2 regions of the Methylophaga nitratireducenticrescens genome follow, and region 2 is predicted to be linked to the other one. Evidence: predicted binding sites of a transcription regulator. Region 2 holds the regulator's gene; the other holds the start of a gene.
The links. Region 2 encodes PhoB, which activates phosphate uptake and scavenging genes when phosphate is short. Its sites were predicted from a motif close to GNNTGTCATAAAACTGTCANAT; they were not measured.

Region 1 (8,206 bases), 920 kb from region 2:
AATCCGGTGAACCTCTGCAAGAGCTGACTGACTGGTGGACTACCTTTCAGCAGACATCTGCTACTACGCAGACCGAAATGGTTAACGCTTTAGGTAGCGGCGGAGAGACAGATAAACGTAAACCCCGCCGTCGCCGTCGACGTAAACCTGCTAATAAAAAAGTTGAATAATGCTAGTTTATATTGGACTCGGCAGTAATCTGCAAAACCCCGTGCAACAGATTAAAACGGCAATAAATGATTTACACTCATTAGCCGGAATCACCATCATCACAGTATCCTCATTGTATCAGAGCCCGCCTATGGGTCCAGCCGATCAGCCAGATTACATTAATGCGGTGATCTCACTGGAAACCGCTCTCAGTCCACATCAGTTACTTGATGCTTTACAATCTGTTGAACAACTCCATGGACGCGAACGAAAGCGGCATTGGGGTGAACGGACGCTGGATTTGGATATTTTGCTCTACGGTGATCAAATATTAGATGATGAGCGACTGACAATACCGCACCCAGGCATGCATGAGCGGGCATTTGTGTTATATCCATTGGCCGAAATAGCACCGGATATTGAGATTCCCGGCATAGGTGCTTTGCAGCAAATATTGCTCTCCTGCCCGCAAGGTGATTTACAACAAGTGGATAAAATTAGCTTATGAAAACATTGCCACATCGCTATATTGTTGTCGAAGGTCCTATTGGTGTCGGCAAAACCCATCTGGTTAAAAGGTTGGCTGACAGCTTTTCTGGCAACACCTTGTTGGAAGCACCGGAACAGAATCCCTTTCTGGAACGTTATTACCTGCACCCCAAACAATCGGCATTACCCACGCAATTGAGCTTCTTGATGCAACGTGTCAAATTAGCTAAAACACTGCAACAGGATGATTTATTCACCTCATTGCATGTTGCTGATTTCATGCTGGAAAAAGACCGTTTGTTTGCCCAGATATCTCTCGATGATGATGAACTGGCCTTATACAACATGGTTTACGATAATTTGACCATGCACCATCGGACGCCGGATCTGGTGATTTATCTGCAAGCCTCACTGCCGATCCTGAAAAACCGGATTTCGCAGCGTGGTATCAGTTATGAACAGCATGTTGAGGATGCTTATCTGAAACGATTGGCCGATTCCTATGCTGACTTTTTCCATTATTACGATGCTTCTCCACTATTAATCGTTAATGCTGAGCAAATTGATTTAGTGAAAAGTGAAGCCGATTATCAGCAGTTACTGGATCAAATTTGTACTATCCAGAGTGGTCGCCAGTATTACAATCCTTTGCCAGTGAAAGAGAAAAGCTCATGAGCCGTACCAGTCTCAATCAGCTGCGTAAAATGAAAGCCGAGCATAAAAAAATCGCCGTGCTGACGGCATATGATTCAAGCTTTAGTCACGTTCTTGAACAGGCCGGGGTGGATATTGTATTGGTTGGTGATTCACTGGGTATGGTTATTCAGGGGCAGGAAAGTACTTTACCGGTTACCATTGACCACATGATTTACCATACTGCCAATGTGGTTCGTGGCAGTGAGCGTCTGTTTGTGATCACTGATATGCCATTTATGAGCTATGCCAATATTGATCAGGCTTTGCACAATGCAGCCCGATTAATGGCCGAAGGCGGGGCGCAGATGGTCAAACTGGAAGGTGGAGCAGAGCTGGTTGACTTAATCACCGCCTTAACCCAGCGTGGCATTCCGGTTTGTGGGCATCTGGGGTTATTACCTCAGTCAGTGCATAAGCTGGGTGGTTATCTGGTTCAGGGAAGAGAGCAGTCTACTGCAGATAAAATTCTGCAGGATGCAATTAGTTTGGAAAAAGCGGGTGCCGATATGCTGGTATTGGAATGCGTCCCTGCGGCATTGGCGAAGATTATCAGTGAAGCGCTTACGATTCCTGTTATTGGCATTGGCGCTGGAGCTGACTGTGATGGACAGGTTTTGGTATTGCACGATATGTTAGGTATCACTGCTGGTAAACGTCCGCGTTTCAGTTATGATTTCCTGGCCGACAGTGGTCACATCCCTGCAGCAATAAGTCGTTATGTGGAAGCCGTTAAAAATGGTGAGTTTCCCACAGCTGAGCAACAGTATTAATGCAAATTGTTGAATCGATTCTGGGCCTGCGTGGTCAGATAAAGACCTGGCGTGCTGAACATCAGACTATTGCCTTTGTGCCGACCATGGGAAACCTTCATGACGGGCATATTTCTCTGGTCAAAAAAGCTCAGACCCTGGCTGACAAAGTGGTGGTCAGTATTTTTGTTAATCCATTGCAGTTTGATGACAAACAGGATTTAGCCAACTATCCCCGGACGTTGCAGGCAGATATTGAAAAGCTGACTCAGGTGGGCTGTAATCTGTTATTTACGCCTGATAATGAGGTGATGTATCCACAGGGCAAGGATTTTCATACCTTTATCCATGTGCCCGGTATGGATGACAAGCTCTGTGGCCTGGAGCGTCCCGGACACTTTGATGGTGTTGCCACCGTCGTCACCAAATTCTTCAATATAGTGCAGGCCGATGTTGCGGTGTTTGGTGAAAAGGATTACCAGCAATTATTGCTGATTCGTAAACTGGTGGCTGATTTGAACTTGCCGATTAAAATCGTGGGCGCAGCTACTGTAAGAGAAGATAATGGTCTGGCGATGAGTTCACGTAATCAGCATTTAAACGAAATGCTGAAACAGCAAGCCGCAGCGTTGTATTCAAATCTGCTTGAACTCAAACAACAGCTGGAGTCTGGCAACCAGGACTATTCGGCTTTACTGGCTCAAGCCCATACGCAATTAACTGCTTCCGGGTTTACATTGGATTATATTGATATTCGTCGGGCAGAAGATTTGCAATTGGTTAATCCTGAAGTGGATAAAAAGTTGCGGTTACTGGCGGCGGGACGTGTGGGCAGTGTACGGTTGATTGACAATATTGCCTGTAACCTTGCTTGAGCATTGTTAAAAAGCGATAATATACGGCTTACTAACGGAATTTTGCCAGCTATGCATCTGACACTGTTAAAAGCTAAATTACATCGTGCCTGTGTAACCCATTCTGAACTGGAATATGAGGGTTCATGCGCGATTGATGGCAAATTACTCGAAGCCGCCGGCATTCACGAGTATGAACAAATTCATATTTACAACGTCGCTAATGGCGAACGTTTCGTGACGTATGCCATTCGTGCTGAAGACGGTTCTAATATCATTTCAGTTAACGGTGCTGCGGCACATAAAGCCTCTCCGGGTGATCGGATTATTATCTGTGCCTATACCGCAATGGATGCAGAAGAACTGAAAAGCTTTAAACCGACGCTGGTATATCTCAATGAAAATAATGATATTACCCATATGCGTCATGCCATCCCTGTTCAAGCAGCCTGATTAAAACCCTCCAGATATAAAGGTTTGCGAGACTGTCACCGAACAGTCATCAAACCGTTATTTTTTTGTCATAGGTGTTCTCTAGACTTTGCAGCATGAAGTTACCAGAGAAACCATATGCTCAATATTGAACAAGCTGTTCAACAAAAATTTCCCAATTTTCAAAATCAAAAACCTTGGGTCAGAAAACCGACGTTAGGCTTTCTCCGAAAAATCACTCACGAACAGGAAGTCAATCGTTTCCTGGAGCAGCATAAACAGCTTGAAGGTTTTGATTTTATTGATGAAGTACTGGATTACTTCAATTTCAGTTATAGCATTACCCATCGCCACCGAAATAATATTCCAGCCACTGGCCGCGTGGTGATTGTCGCCAATCATCCATTAGGTGCGTTAGATGGATTATGTTTACTAAAACTGGTGGGTGAAGTCAGGCGTGATGTGAAAATTGTTGCCAATGACATGCTGCTGAACTTTTCGGCATTAAGTTCCTTGTTTCTGCCGGTTGATAATCTCTCCAAATCTACCCGTAAAAGTAGTATTGCCAGGATTGTTGAATGTCTGAACAATGATGAGGCAGTAATTGTGTTTCCAGCTGGAGAAGTGTCACGTATCCGGCCCGGTGGTGTTCGTGATGGTAAATGGAACAGCGGGTTTTTAAATTTTGCCAAAAAAACGCAATCGCCCATTTTGCCGATATATGTTGAAGCCAGAAACTCTTCGCTATTCTATAGCGCCTCGATGGTTTATAAGCCATTGTCAGGCATGATGCTGGCACATGAAATGTTTAATAAAAACTCCAAAACCATCTCGATGCGAGTAGGGGAGTCCATTGCCTATCAGCAAATTGAACAGTTGCCGCTGATAAAGGCCGAAAAAGCCAAGTTATTAAGACGTCATTTATATCGACTGGCCAAAGGTAAAAAACCGCTGTTTGTCACTGAGCAGACGATTGCCCATCCCCAGGAACGTCGGGCAATCAAAAAAGAATTACAGCAAGCTGAATTGTTGGGCGAAACGGCCGACAATAAAAAAATATATCTGTTTGATCATCAATCAAATTCAGCTGTGATGCAGGAGATTGGCAGGTTACGGGAAATTACCTTCAGGCAGGTTGGAGAAGGAACGGGTAAAAGACGTGATTTAGATCATTATGATCGGGATTACCGACATTTAATCCTGTGGGATGAGCAAGAGCTGGAGATAGCCGATGCTTATCGAATTGGTGAAGTCGCACGCATTATGTCTGCTGGGCGAGATATCTATACCAGTGAGCTGTTTCAATTTAATTCAGCGATGCAGAATTATTTTCCAGTGAGTATTGAATTAGGCCGCAGCTTTGTCAGTCCCAAATACTGGGGTAAGCGCAGTCTGGATTATTTATGGTATGGCATCGGTGCCTATCTAAAACGTTATCCAGAGGTGCGTTATCTGTTTGGACCGGTCAGTTTAAGTAATACCTATCCTGATTTTGCCAAGGCGTTGATTGTCAGTTTTTATCAAAAACATTTTGCTGATACAGAAACCTTGGCGACCGCCAGAGTACCTTCAGTGTTTGATATTGAAATACAACAACGGGTAAATGCAACATTAGTTAACCAAAATGCCGAGAGTGATTTCACGGCGATGCGTGAGCAATTGGCGCATATGAATGTAACGGTGCCGATGCTTTATAAACAATACGCCGATATTTGTGAGCCAAGTGGTGTGCGGTTTATCGATTTTAATATCGATGCCAACTTCGGTAACTGTATCGATGGACTGGTGATGGTCGATCTCCAGCAATTAAAACCAGCTAAACGAAAACGTTATCTGGGGGAAGCAAAGGCTTAACCTGTTATCCATGACAGCGTTTAAGTTTTTTGCCACTGCCACAAACACAATTCTCGTTGCGACCCAATTTTATCGGTGGTAAAAACTCGCCATCCAGATAAAACCATTGACCTTGTTGGCGAGAGAATCGTGAGCGTTCGTGTAACTGTCCGATAGGTTTATCGACATAAAAAGCAATAAAATCGACCTCAGCTTGATCGCCAGTTTCGGTATGCTCCAAAATGATTAAACCTAACCATTGGGTGGTTTCCATCGTTTGCTGCAAATTAAGCAAATCATCTGGCTGTCGTTGTGAGGGGTGTATCGTTGTTTGTAAATAGCTCGTGTTGTGCATCACAAACGCACTGTAGCGTGAACGCATTAATTGCTCAGCGTTGGTCGCAACCTGTTTGCCTTGATGCAGAAAGCCACAACACTCATCATAAATAGATTGACTTTGGCACGGACAAAGTTGGTTTTTCATTAGAAGTTAATCTTTATTAAATCAGGGTGTTGAAACTGATAGTTTAATTTCCTCTTAACTTTCTGGTTGCTTATTATTTTGTACTTGATATCGCTTTCGCTATCGAATTCTGGTGATGACAATCCCATTAACTGTCTCGCATAACTGTAAAACTCCCGCTTAGTCGGGTGAGTATCAGCACAGCCATTAAATATTTCACCCCAAGCTTGTTGCTGCAAAATAGCATTGATAATACCTAAACAATCATCCAGATGAATCAAATTCACCGGGGCATCTGCTTGAGGCACACTGCGGCCATTGCGAAAAAACCGGCCAGGATGACGTCTTTTATCAATCAAACCACTGAAACGTAAGATGGTTGTTTGGAAATGTTGGCTAGCTTGAAATTGTTGTTCAATGTGCCATAACACACTGCTGTGATCTTCAGCTTTTTCATCTTCGCTGACTTCACGATTCAGGTTTTGATATACCGAGCTAGAACTAATAAACAATACTTTTTGAATTGGCGATTTTTCAATTTGCTGGATAAGATCAGCAAAACCAGTTTGATTTTTAGAGGTGATGTTGATGATCAGAATTTCGCTATGCAAAAATTCTTGGATATCGGATAACTGGTCAATATCAACATAAAATGCGCTGGCGCCAGCTGTAGCAATTTCAGAGAATCTTTCACGATGTCGAGTTGAAGCTTTTACATGAAAGCCTTGTTTATATAGTTGAGTTGCCAGTGGTAAGCCCAACCAGCCGCTCCCTAAAAGACTAATAGTGTTTATGACGATTTTCTCCTAGACAAAGACAGAATCTGCTTATTGTGCAGCTTGATGTAGATCAAAACAAACCACTTTGTTACTTAGGCTTAACTCACAACCAGGTTATGCTAAGGTTGTGAGCGTTGTCTGGAGTTACCGATGAAACAGCATATGCAGAATCAACCATTCGAAAAGTCCTGGCACCACCTTAGTTCAGAGGAAAGTTTGTCACTACTCGAGAGTGACAAGCATGGTTTGGATTCCGAAACCGTTGAACAACGTTTGCAGCTATTTGGTGAAAATCATTTGCCTAGGGTTAAAGGGCGTTCAGCAATAGCCAGGTTATTTGCTCAGCTGCACAATTTGATCATTTATGTGTTGTTAGCTGCGGCGTTGCTTACCGCTTTGCTGGGTCATTGGATAGATTTCTGGGTAATTCTTGCGGTTGTCATTTTAAACACGCTAATTGGCTTTATTCAGGAAGGAAAAGCCGAAAAAGCGCTTGATGCTATTAAAGATATGCTGGCGCCTCATGCAACAGTAATTCGCAGTGGGCATCGCCTGCGGATTGAAGCCGATCAGCTGGTTCCCGGTGATGTGGTGGTGTTGGAGCCTGGCGATAAGGTGCCTGCTGATATGCGACTTTTCAGTGCAAAAGGTTTGCAAATTCAGGAAGCGGTGTTAACTGGTGAGTCAGTCGCTGTTGAAAAACATCATCAACCCGTAGCAAGTGATGCCGTATTAGGTGACAGGCTGTGTATGACGTATTCAGGCACTTTAGTCACTTCAGGTCAGGGACATGGTGTGGTGGTTGCGACCGGAGCACACACTGAAATTGGCCGTATCAGCGGTATGATTTCTGATATCGAAAATCTCACTACACCGTTGTTACAACAAATTTCCGTTGTTTCTCGCTGGCTGACTCTGGTCATTATGGTGATTGGCGGTTTGGTATTCAGTTATGGTTACTGGTTGAACCAGACACCGGCTATCGAGATGTTTATGATTGTGGTTGGTGTGGCCGTAGCGGGTATTCCTGAAGGTTTACCCGCTATTCTGACCATCACGCTGGCGATTGGTGTACAAAAAATGGCCAGCCGTAACGCCATTATCAGACGGCTGCCAGCAGTAGAAACGCTGGGCGCGGTATCCATTATCTGCTCTGATAAAACCGGTACCTTAACCCGCAATGAAATGACTGTTTCCACTGTGATGAGCTCCGCAAATAACTATAGCGTCATTGGTGTGGGCTATTCTCCAGCGGGCGAGTTTACTATTGATGAGCAGGCCATTGAAACCGAACAGCACGAAATCTTAACGTTGCTTTTACGCTGTGCCGCTATTTGCAATGATTCGGCATTAAAGCGACGTGATGATGACTGGCTGGCCGAAGGCGATCCGATGGAAGCAGCGATGCTTACCGCCGCATTAAAGGCGGATTTTACGCTGGAGGAGCTGAAACAATTTTACCCACGACGTGATGTTATCCCGTTTGATACCGCACATCGTTTTATGGCCACCTTGCATCATGATCATCAGGGACATGATTTTATTGCTGTAAAAGGTGCACCGGAAAAACTCATCGAGCTTTGCCAATTTCAGCGAACTGAACAAGGCGATGTTGAAGTCGATCAGGGTTATTGGCATGTACAGATTGAAAAAATTGCAGCGGAAGGGCAGCGTGTGCTGGCCGTAGCCACTAAAACGGTAGAACAACATACCGGTGAACTGCAGTTTGAAGATTTAGATCAGGGACTGGTGTTACTGGGC
Region 2 (8,206 bases):
TTCTTTATGATTAGAGGCATCATGCTGTAATCAAACCTTCATTAAACTGACATATTATTTTCAGCTTATTTGTCAGGACGATTTGAACATGCTGAATAAACTTAAAGCATTGCCGATTGCGATTCAGCAATATCTGGTGGTGACCTTCAGCTACTGGGCGTTTACCGTTTCCGACGGTGCGTTACGCATGTTGGTGGTATTGTTTTTCCATCAACTGGGCTACAGCCCGCTTGAAGTGGCAATGCTGTTTGTTCTGTATGAATTTTTCGGCATTGTGACAAACCTGGTCGGTGGCTGGCTGGCCGCCAGATTAGGGTTAAACGTCACTATGCATCTGGGCTTGTTATTACAGGTCATTGCATTGACTATGCTGCTGGTGGATCCGCAATGGCTCACCGTGGCTTATGTCATGGTGGCGCAGGCGCTCTCCGGTATTGCCAAAGATCTGAATAAAATGAGTGCCAAATCCAGCATCAAAATGCTGGTGGCGGATAACGCGCAATCTACCTTATTTAAATGGATATCCATCCTTACCGGCTCCAAAAACGCCCTGAAAGGGGTTGGTTTTTTTGTCGGTGCGGCCCTGCTTTCCTGGATCGGTTTTCGTGGCGCCATACTGGCGATGGCGGTTGTACTTCTGCTGGTGTTGATTTTCAGCATCATCATGTTGCAACGCGATCTGGGCAAAGCCAAAAATAAACCAAAATTCAGTGATATCTGGTCAAAAAGTGCGCCGGTAAATCATTTATCGCTGGCACGTTTCTTTCTGTTTGGTTCACGAGATATCTGGTTTGTGGTGGCCTTACCGGTGTTTTTGCATGCTCAGTTACAGTGGCCACCCATTTATGTCGGTGGCCTACTGGCGGCTTGGGTAATTGCTTACGGTATTGTGCAGGCGCTTGCCCCTAAACTGACTGGCTTTTCCAGACAAAACGCCCCTGATGGCTATCATGTCTGGCTATGGTCCTTCCCCCTCTTTGTGTTGCCGTTATTGATTGCCGCCGCGGTGTATTTTGAATGGGCTGTCATACCTGCTTTAACCGTCGGCTTGTTAATTTATGGTGCTATCTTTGCGATCAATTCTGCCATTCATTCCTATCTGATCGTGTCATATGCTGATGCGGCCGGGGTGTCATTGGATGTCGGTTTTTATTACATGGCCAATGCCGCTGGAAGATTGTTTGGTACATTATTATCTGGCTGGGTTTATCAGGTTGCCGGGTTAGCAGCTTGTCTGGTCATTTCTGCCTTAATGATTCTGGTCGCCAGTTTTATTTCAAAAATGTTACCGCGTAAAGCCCAGACTGTATAAAGCTTTCAGCGTTGTTATCAAATTGTCATATTTAGCCGTTAAGCTTTACTCTTAGTAAAATAGTTCAGGAAAAAATCGGATATGAGCATATCGGTATTACTGGTTGAAGATGACGCCGCCATTCGTGACATGATTAATTTCAGTCTGCGTCAGGCAGGATTTACCTGCGAAGCGGTCAAGGATGGCGAAACCGGTCTGGATTGGTTGAAAAATCAACAACCAGACATGATTTTGCTGGACTGGATGTTACCCGGAATTGATGGCATCGAGTTTATCCGCCGTCTGCGTGCCAATGAGTTTTTAGCCTCCATTCCCGTAATCATGCTCACCGCCAAAGGCGAAAGTGAAGATATGGTTAAAGGGCTGAGTGTCGGCGCTGATGACTATATTAATAAACCGTTTTCCCCACCTGAATTAATAGCGCGAATTAAAGCGGTTTTACGTCGTTGTCGTCCGATGGAAGATGATGATGCCCAGAAACTGCAGATGGGTGAATTGGTCATGGACACCAAAAGCCACCGGGTCTCGGTGAATGGTGAACGCATTGAATTGGGACCGACCGAATTCCGCTTACTACACTTCTTTATGAAAAACCCCGAACGTGCCTATAACCGTTCCCAGCTGCTGGATTTTGTCTGGGGTGACACTGTCTATATAGAGGAGCGCACAGTGGATGTGCATATTCGTCGTCTGCGTAAGGCGCTGGAACACAGCGGTCATGACAACCTGGTACAAACCGTTCGCGGTGTCGGCTACCGCTTTTCTGCTGAATAGCAGGATTTTCTGATGCAATGGGATTATTGGCGTTTACTGACGGTACTCAGTCTGGCCGGTTTTGTTGGATTGGTTGTCGGCCATATGATGGCTTTCCTGTTTGTCGCTGCGCTTATTTACATTTTTTGGATGCAGAGCAAATGGAACCAGTTGCAAGCCTGGCTGGATAAGCCGAAGAAAAATAGCTCTCCGCAAGCCGAGGGGGTTATTGATGATGTGTGCCGGCAGATCGAACAGATGCGCGCACAAAACAGCAGCCGTAAAAAAAAGCTCACCGGTTATTTAAAACGTTTCCAATCGGCAACGGCTGCTTTGCCCGATGCGGTGGTCGTCATGGGCGAATTTGGGCAGGTCAGCTGGGCCAATACCTCAGCTATGACCTTGTTAGGAATCAATTGGCCTCATGACAACGGCGTCAGGGTCAACAATCTGGTTCGTGACCCGGCATTCCAGAAACTTCTTGAGCTGGAGAATAATGCCGAGGATGTCATCATCGCCGCTTCACCGATGAATGATCGTATCCAGCTTGAATTCAAAGTGGTGCGGTACGCCAGTAAAGATCGGTTATTGATCGCCAGAGATATTACCCAGACCCAGAAGTTGCAGCGTATGCGGCGGGATTTCGTAGCCAATGTGTCGCATGAATTGCGTACACCGTTGACGGTTTTGCGGGGGTATCTGGAAACCTTGACCACGGAAAGTGATCAGGAACTCTGGCAACAGGCTTTACCGATCATGCAGCAACAAAGCCAGCGAATGCATCTGATGATCAAGGATCTGCTGGCATTATCCCAACTTGAAACCGGTGAAAAGCCGTTGCAACACCGTCCAACGGATATCTGTAAATTGCTGCATAGTGTGGTGGAAGATGCCAAACGACTGGAACATTTTCATCAACATCAGATCAGCCTGCACTGCCTGAGCGAAAAATGGCTGATGGCAGATGCTGATGAACTACGCAGTGCAATCTCCAACCTGGTCTTTAATGCCGTCAAATATACTCCGGCAGAAACCTTGATCGATGTCAGATGGCATATTGAGGGCATTTTTGCCGTCATTGAGGTGAAAGATACCGGTGAAGGTATCGCCCAACATCATCTGGATCGCCTGACAGAACGTTTTTATCGTGTTGATAGTGGTCGTGCCAGGGAAACCGGTGGAACAGGACTGGGGCTGGCTATTGTCAAGCATGTGTTGCAACGACACAAAGCAGAATTGGTGATTCAAAGTGCTATCGGTGAAGGATCAAGTTTTAAATGCTGTTTTCCCGTCAAAAGCGTGATGGATAAAATCGACATTTAGCCTTGCTGAATACGGTTTGCGGCCATGTCACAGTATTGTCATATTACTTTCATATCCTTGTCACAGTTAATCGCGATACTGCTCGGGTGCTCAACGCGGTAAGCGTTGGAACTTATTTTTAACCCAAGGAGTTAATGACTCATGTTCAAGAAAAATTTTGCTATATATGGTGCCGCTTTGGCAATGACCTTTTCCTCTGCCACGTTTGCAGACGTTGATCCAAACCTGTCAGTTTATGAAAAAACCAGCGGTGTATCAGGCAGCTTATCTAGCGTCGGTTCAGACACTCTGGCGAACTTGATGACCTTGTGGGCTGAAGAGTTCAAACGCGAATATCCTAATGTCAGCATCCAGATTCAAGCAGCGGGTTCTTCAACTGCGCCGCCTGCATTAACTGAAGGTACATCGAATGTTGGTCCGATGAGCCGTGAAATGAAAGACAGCGAAATCAAAGAATTTGAAAACAAATACGGTTACAAACCAACCGCTATTCCAGTTGCAATTGATGCTCTGGCGGTTTATGTCCACAAAGATAACCCAATCAAAGGTATGACCATTCCTCAAGTAGATGCTGCTTTCTCTGCAACTCGTAAGTGTGGCTATTCAGAAGATATCACTGACTGGTCACAATTAGGTGTTGAAGGTCTGGGGTCAATCCAGTTATACGGTCGTAACTCAGTATCGGGTACTTATGGTTACTTTAAAGATAATGCTTTGTGTAAAGGTGACTATAAAAACAGTGTAAATGAGCAACCAGGTTCAGCTTCAGTTGTTCAGGGTGTGACTAAATCAACCAACGGTCTGGGTTATTCTGGTATCGGTTACAAAACATCTGGCGTTAAACTGGTTCCTTTAGCGAAAGAAGCCGGTCAACCATTTATTGAAGCCAATGGTGAAAATGCTGCTGATGGTTCATATCCAATGTCACGCTTTTTGTGGGTTTATGTGAACAAAGCACCTAATAAACCAATGTCTCCAATTGACCGTGAATTCATGAAAATGATTCTGTCTAAAGTGGGTCAGGAAGTTGTTGTTAAAGATGGTTATGTACCACTGCCAGCTAAAACTGCAGCAAAATATATGGAAATGCTGAAGTAATATTGCGAATTAAAATCACCCCGCACATTGCAAGATGTGCGGGGTTTTTTTATCTAATAGCGTTAATCAATTTGCCTGCAGATTGATTAGCAGTATTAAAATTAAGCAATCACCCTATTGCGTGCGTATTTCTTAAACGGAAACCAAATCAGATTATGGCTGAGCAAACTATTGAAAATAGCGTTATAGCTGCTGCTAATTCAAAAACGGCCCGTCGTCGGCGAAATTGGCGCGAGTTTAAAGATAAATTAGCCCGGGTTGTTGTAACTGGTGGTGGCATCATGGTGATTGTCGCCATCGTGCTGATCTTCTTTTATCTGCTATATGTGGTAATTCCACTGTTCAATAGTGCTGACCTGCGTACTGAACAACAATTCGAACAAGTGCCAACCAATAATGTTCATCTGACCCTGGATGAATATAATGAAGTGGCATTATCGCTGGATGAAAAGGCGAATTTACGTTTTTTTAATGCACATAATGGCAATGAAATATCCGCTGTTGATCTACCCATCCCAGCCGAAAGTTCTGTCAGCAGTTTCTCAGCAGGTAGTGCCTCAACCGGTGTGTTTGCTTATGGTCTGGACAATGGTCAGGCGATAGTCTTCCAGGAAAACTACAAAATCAGTTATCCGCAGGGAACACAACGACTGATTACGCCAGAAATCCAGTATCCCATTGGTGAAGAACTGGTCGAAATCGATCCACAGGGACAGCCGTTGCAGATGCTGACGGTTCAAAGTTATGACGACCTCACCACCTTAGTGGCGCTCACTGCTGATAATCGACTGGTTATGTCGCGTATTACCAAGGATGTGAACTTTCTTGATGAAACCGACTTTACACTGGACAACGAAAACCGCGAAATCCCATTGGATAGTAATGCACCGGTGTCAAAGATTCGGTTAGATATCGATCAGCGCGAGTTATATGTCATTCACAATGATGGTGATATTGCCTATTACGACGTACAAAACATAGACGATGTCAGAATGCTGCAGCGGATCAGCGCAGTACCTGAGGATGTTGAAATTACGGCAGCAGAATTTCTGACTGGCGGTATTTCAATATTAATAGGACGCAGTGACGGCCAGATTGACCAGTGGTTTCCAGTACGTGACGCTGACAATAATTACACCATTGAGCGGGTCAGAAGCTTCTCCGAACAGACTGCGCCCATTCGCAGTATTCTGGCTGAACAAGCTCGTAAAGGCTTTGTTGCGTTGGATGATACCGGTGATATCGGTATTTATCACACCACTGCAGAGAGAAACCTGTTGGTGGAGAATATTCTGGCCGACGCCAATGCCAAAATGGCCTTGTCACCTCGGGCAAATGGTCTGATAACGGTTGCAATGAATGGTGATACTCAGTTTCATGAAATTGAAAATGAACACCCCGAAGTTTCCTGGCATTCCTTATGGGAAAAAGTCTGGTATGAAAGTCGCAGCGAACCTGAGTATCTATGGCAGTCTTCTTCTTCCAGCAATGACTTTGAACCGAAACTCAGTCTTACTCCATTAACATTCGGCACCATTAAAGCGGCATTTTACGCCATGATGGTCGCCGTGCCGCTGGCGATTATGGGGGCGATTTTTACCGCCTACTTCATGTCACCGCGAATGCGTAATCTGGTGAAACCGACCATTGAAATCATGGAAGCCTTACCAACGGTTATTCTGGGGTTTCTGGCCGGTTTATGGTTGGCCCCGCTGGTGGAAAACAACCTGCCCGGTGTTTTCAGTATTCTGATCCTCACCCCCATTATGGTGTTGCTCACCGCCTGGCTATGGACCAAATTACCTAAATCATTGCGTCAGCGAATTCCTGATGGTTGGGAAGCGGCGATCTTGATTCCTATCGTTATTCTGGTCGGTATTATTTCGATGAAATTAAGTCTGCCATTGGAGAATCTGTTATTTGGTGGCGATATGCCGGGTTGGCTGGAATCAACCGGTATCGGCTATGATCAGCGTAACTCGTTAGTCGTCGGTATGGTGATGGGCTTTGCCGTTATCCCGACCATTTTCTCGATTACCGAAGATGCCATTTTCAGTGTGCCAAAACAATTGACCATTGGTTCTTTGGCACTGGGTGCAACACCTTGGCAAACCTTAACAAAAGTGGTGTTACTTACCGCCAGTCCGGCAATTTTCTCGGCCGTCATGATCGGTCTGGGGCGTGCGGTAGGTGAAACGATGATTGTATTGATGGCGACCGGAAATACGCCCATTATGGATTTCAATATTTTTGAGGGATTCAGAGCCTTATCAGCCAATATCGCGGTAGAAATGCCTGAAGCGGCGGTGAACAGTACCCATTATCGTGTGCTGTTCCTTGCAGCGTTGGTGCTGTTCTCAGCGACTTTTGTGTTTAACACCCTTGCAGAGCTGGTTCGCCAGCGTCTGCGTAAGAAATATAGCAGCCTTTAAACAGAGATCAGCATGTCTAATTCAACATTTAAATCCTGGTATCAAAGTGGCAGTCCGTGGGTCTGGCTTAATGCCGGTGCAGTTTCCATCAGTCTGATTGCGGTTATTGGTCTGGTTTTATTGATTGCGGTTCGTGGCCTCAGCCATTTCTGGCCAGCAGACATTATGTCAGTGGAATACAACGAGCCTGGTTTGGAGCCGACAGTTCTAATTGGTGAAAGAGTTGATCATGAGATTGTTCCTGCGGAAAGAGTGCCTTCTGATTACCAGCTAAAAGAAGGTCAGATAAGTGTTGAGCGTTACCTGCTAAAAATCGGTAATCGCGATCAATTCGGTCTGGATTTTCGCTGGGTAAACAAAGACTGGATGGGTGAGGTCAGCTATCCGGAAGATATTCTGGCTATTGAACGTCGTGAATGGGGTCATTTCTATGGTTATCTGCTATCCGTGCAGCAACAGGGCGAAACAGTAGCCGATGGTGACCAGGCCTGGCCAGAGTTTCAGCAACGGCTCGAACGTAGCAATAATCTGGTTGCTGAAATCAAATATATTGAAAAGATCGAAATTGGCAAAATAAATCAGGCACTTGAATCTCTGCGTCTGGATGAGAGACGTTTGGAGTTGGATAATGTTCCTCAAGATAATGCTGCCTATGCCGAGATTGAAGCTGCAAAAGCGGTACAAAATGAAAAATATGGCGAATTACAAACTCGACTTAACGATTTAAATCAGGCTTTGGTGCGTGATCAGGTGGTCATGCAAATGTCCAATGGCGATGAAGTGATCATTCCGATGTCGAAAATTGTTGATGTCGTGAAACCGAACGATATGAATCGTTTCGAAAAATTGCAGCACTATTTTCATGAAGTGTGGAAATTTGTTTCCGGCGAGCCTCGCGAAGCCAATACGGAAGGTGGGATTTTCCCGGCCATATTCGGCACCGTGATGATGGTGCTGATTATGTCAGTGATCGTCACGCCTTTTGGTGTCATTGCTGCAATTTATCTGAAAGAATATGCAAAACAGGGTTTTATCACCCGAACAATTCGTATCGCGGTCAATAATCTGGCCGGTGTTCCGTCAATCGTCTACGGCGTATTCGGTCTGGGGTTCTTTGTCTATTTCCTCGGTGGCAATATTGATGAAATATTCTTCCAGGCAAAACTACCTTCACCAACTTTTGGTCAACCCGGCTTGATGTGGGCGTCGTTAACGCTAGCTATTCTGACCGTGCCGGTGGTTATCGTGGCAACCGAAGAGGGGTTGTCACGTATTCCACGGGCGATGC

Region 1: Q7A_RS11060 (GNAT family N-acyltransferase) is a predicted target of PhoB. The motif match lies at 3,433-3,454, and genes of this name have one in related genera.

What each region holds. Positions count from the first base shown of each region.
Region 1 is NC_017857.3:2,331,725-2,339,930, reverse strand. It holds gene pcnB (polynucleotide adenylyltransferase PcnB) at 1-170, shown strand, start outside; gene folK (2-amino-4-hydroxy-6-hydroxymethyldihydropteridine diphosphokinase) at 170-658, shown strand; gene Q7A_RS11080 (deoxynucleoside kinase) at 655-1,314, shown strand; gene panB (3-methyl-2-oxobutanoate hydroxymethyltransferase) at 1,311-2,105, shown strand; gene panC (pantoate--beta-alanine ligase) at 2,105-2,959, shown strand; gene panD (aspartate 1-decarboxylase) at 3,011-3,391, shown strand; gene Q7A_RS11060 (GNAT family N-acyltransferase) at 3,509-5,224, shown strand; gene Q7A_RS11055 (YchJ family protein) at 5,229-5,687, opposite strand; gene Q7A_RS11050 (NAD(P)H-binding protein) at 5,687-6,451, opposite strand; gene Q7A_RS11045 (cation-transporting P-type ATPase) at 6,596-8,206, shown strand, end outside.
Region 2 is NC_017857.3:116,254-124,459, reverse strand. It holds gene Q7A_RS00570 (inorganic phosphate transporter) at 1-30, shown strand, start outside; gene arsJ (organoarsenical effux MFS transporter ArsJ) at 89-1,312, shown strand; gene phoB (phosphate regulon transcriptional regulator PhoB) at 1,394-2,086, shown strand; gene phoR (phosphate regulon sensor histidine kinase PhoR) at 2,099-3,388, shown strand; gene Q7A_RS00550 (PstS family phosphate ABC transporter substrate-binding protein) at 3,530-4,486, shown strand; gene Q7A_RS00545 (ABC transporter permease subunit) at 4,642-6,918, shown strand; gene pstA (phosphate ABC transporter permease PstA) at 6,931-8,206, shown strand, end outside.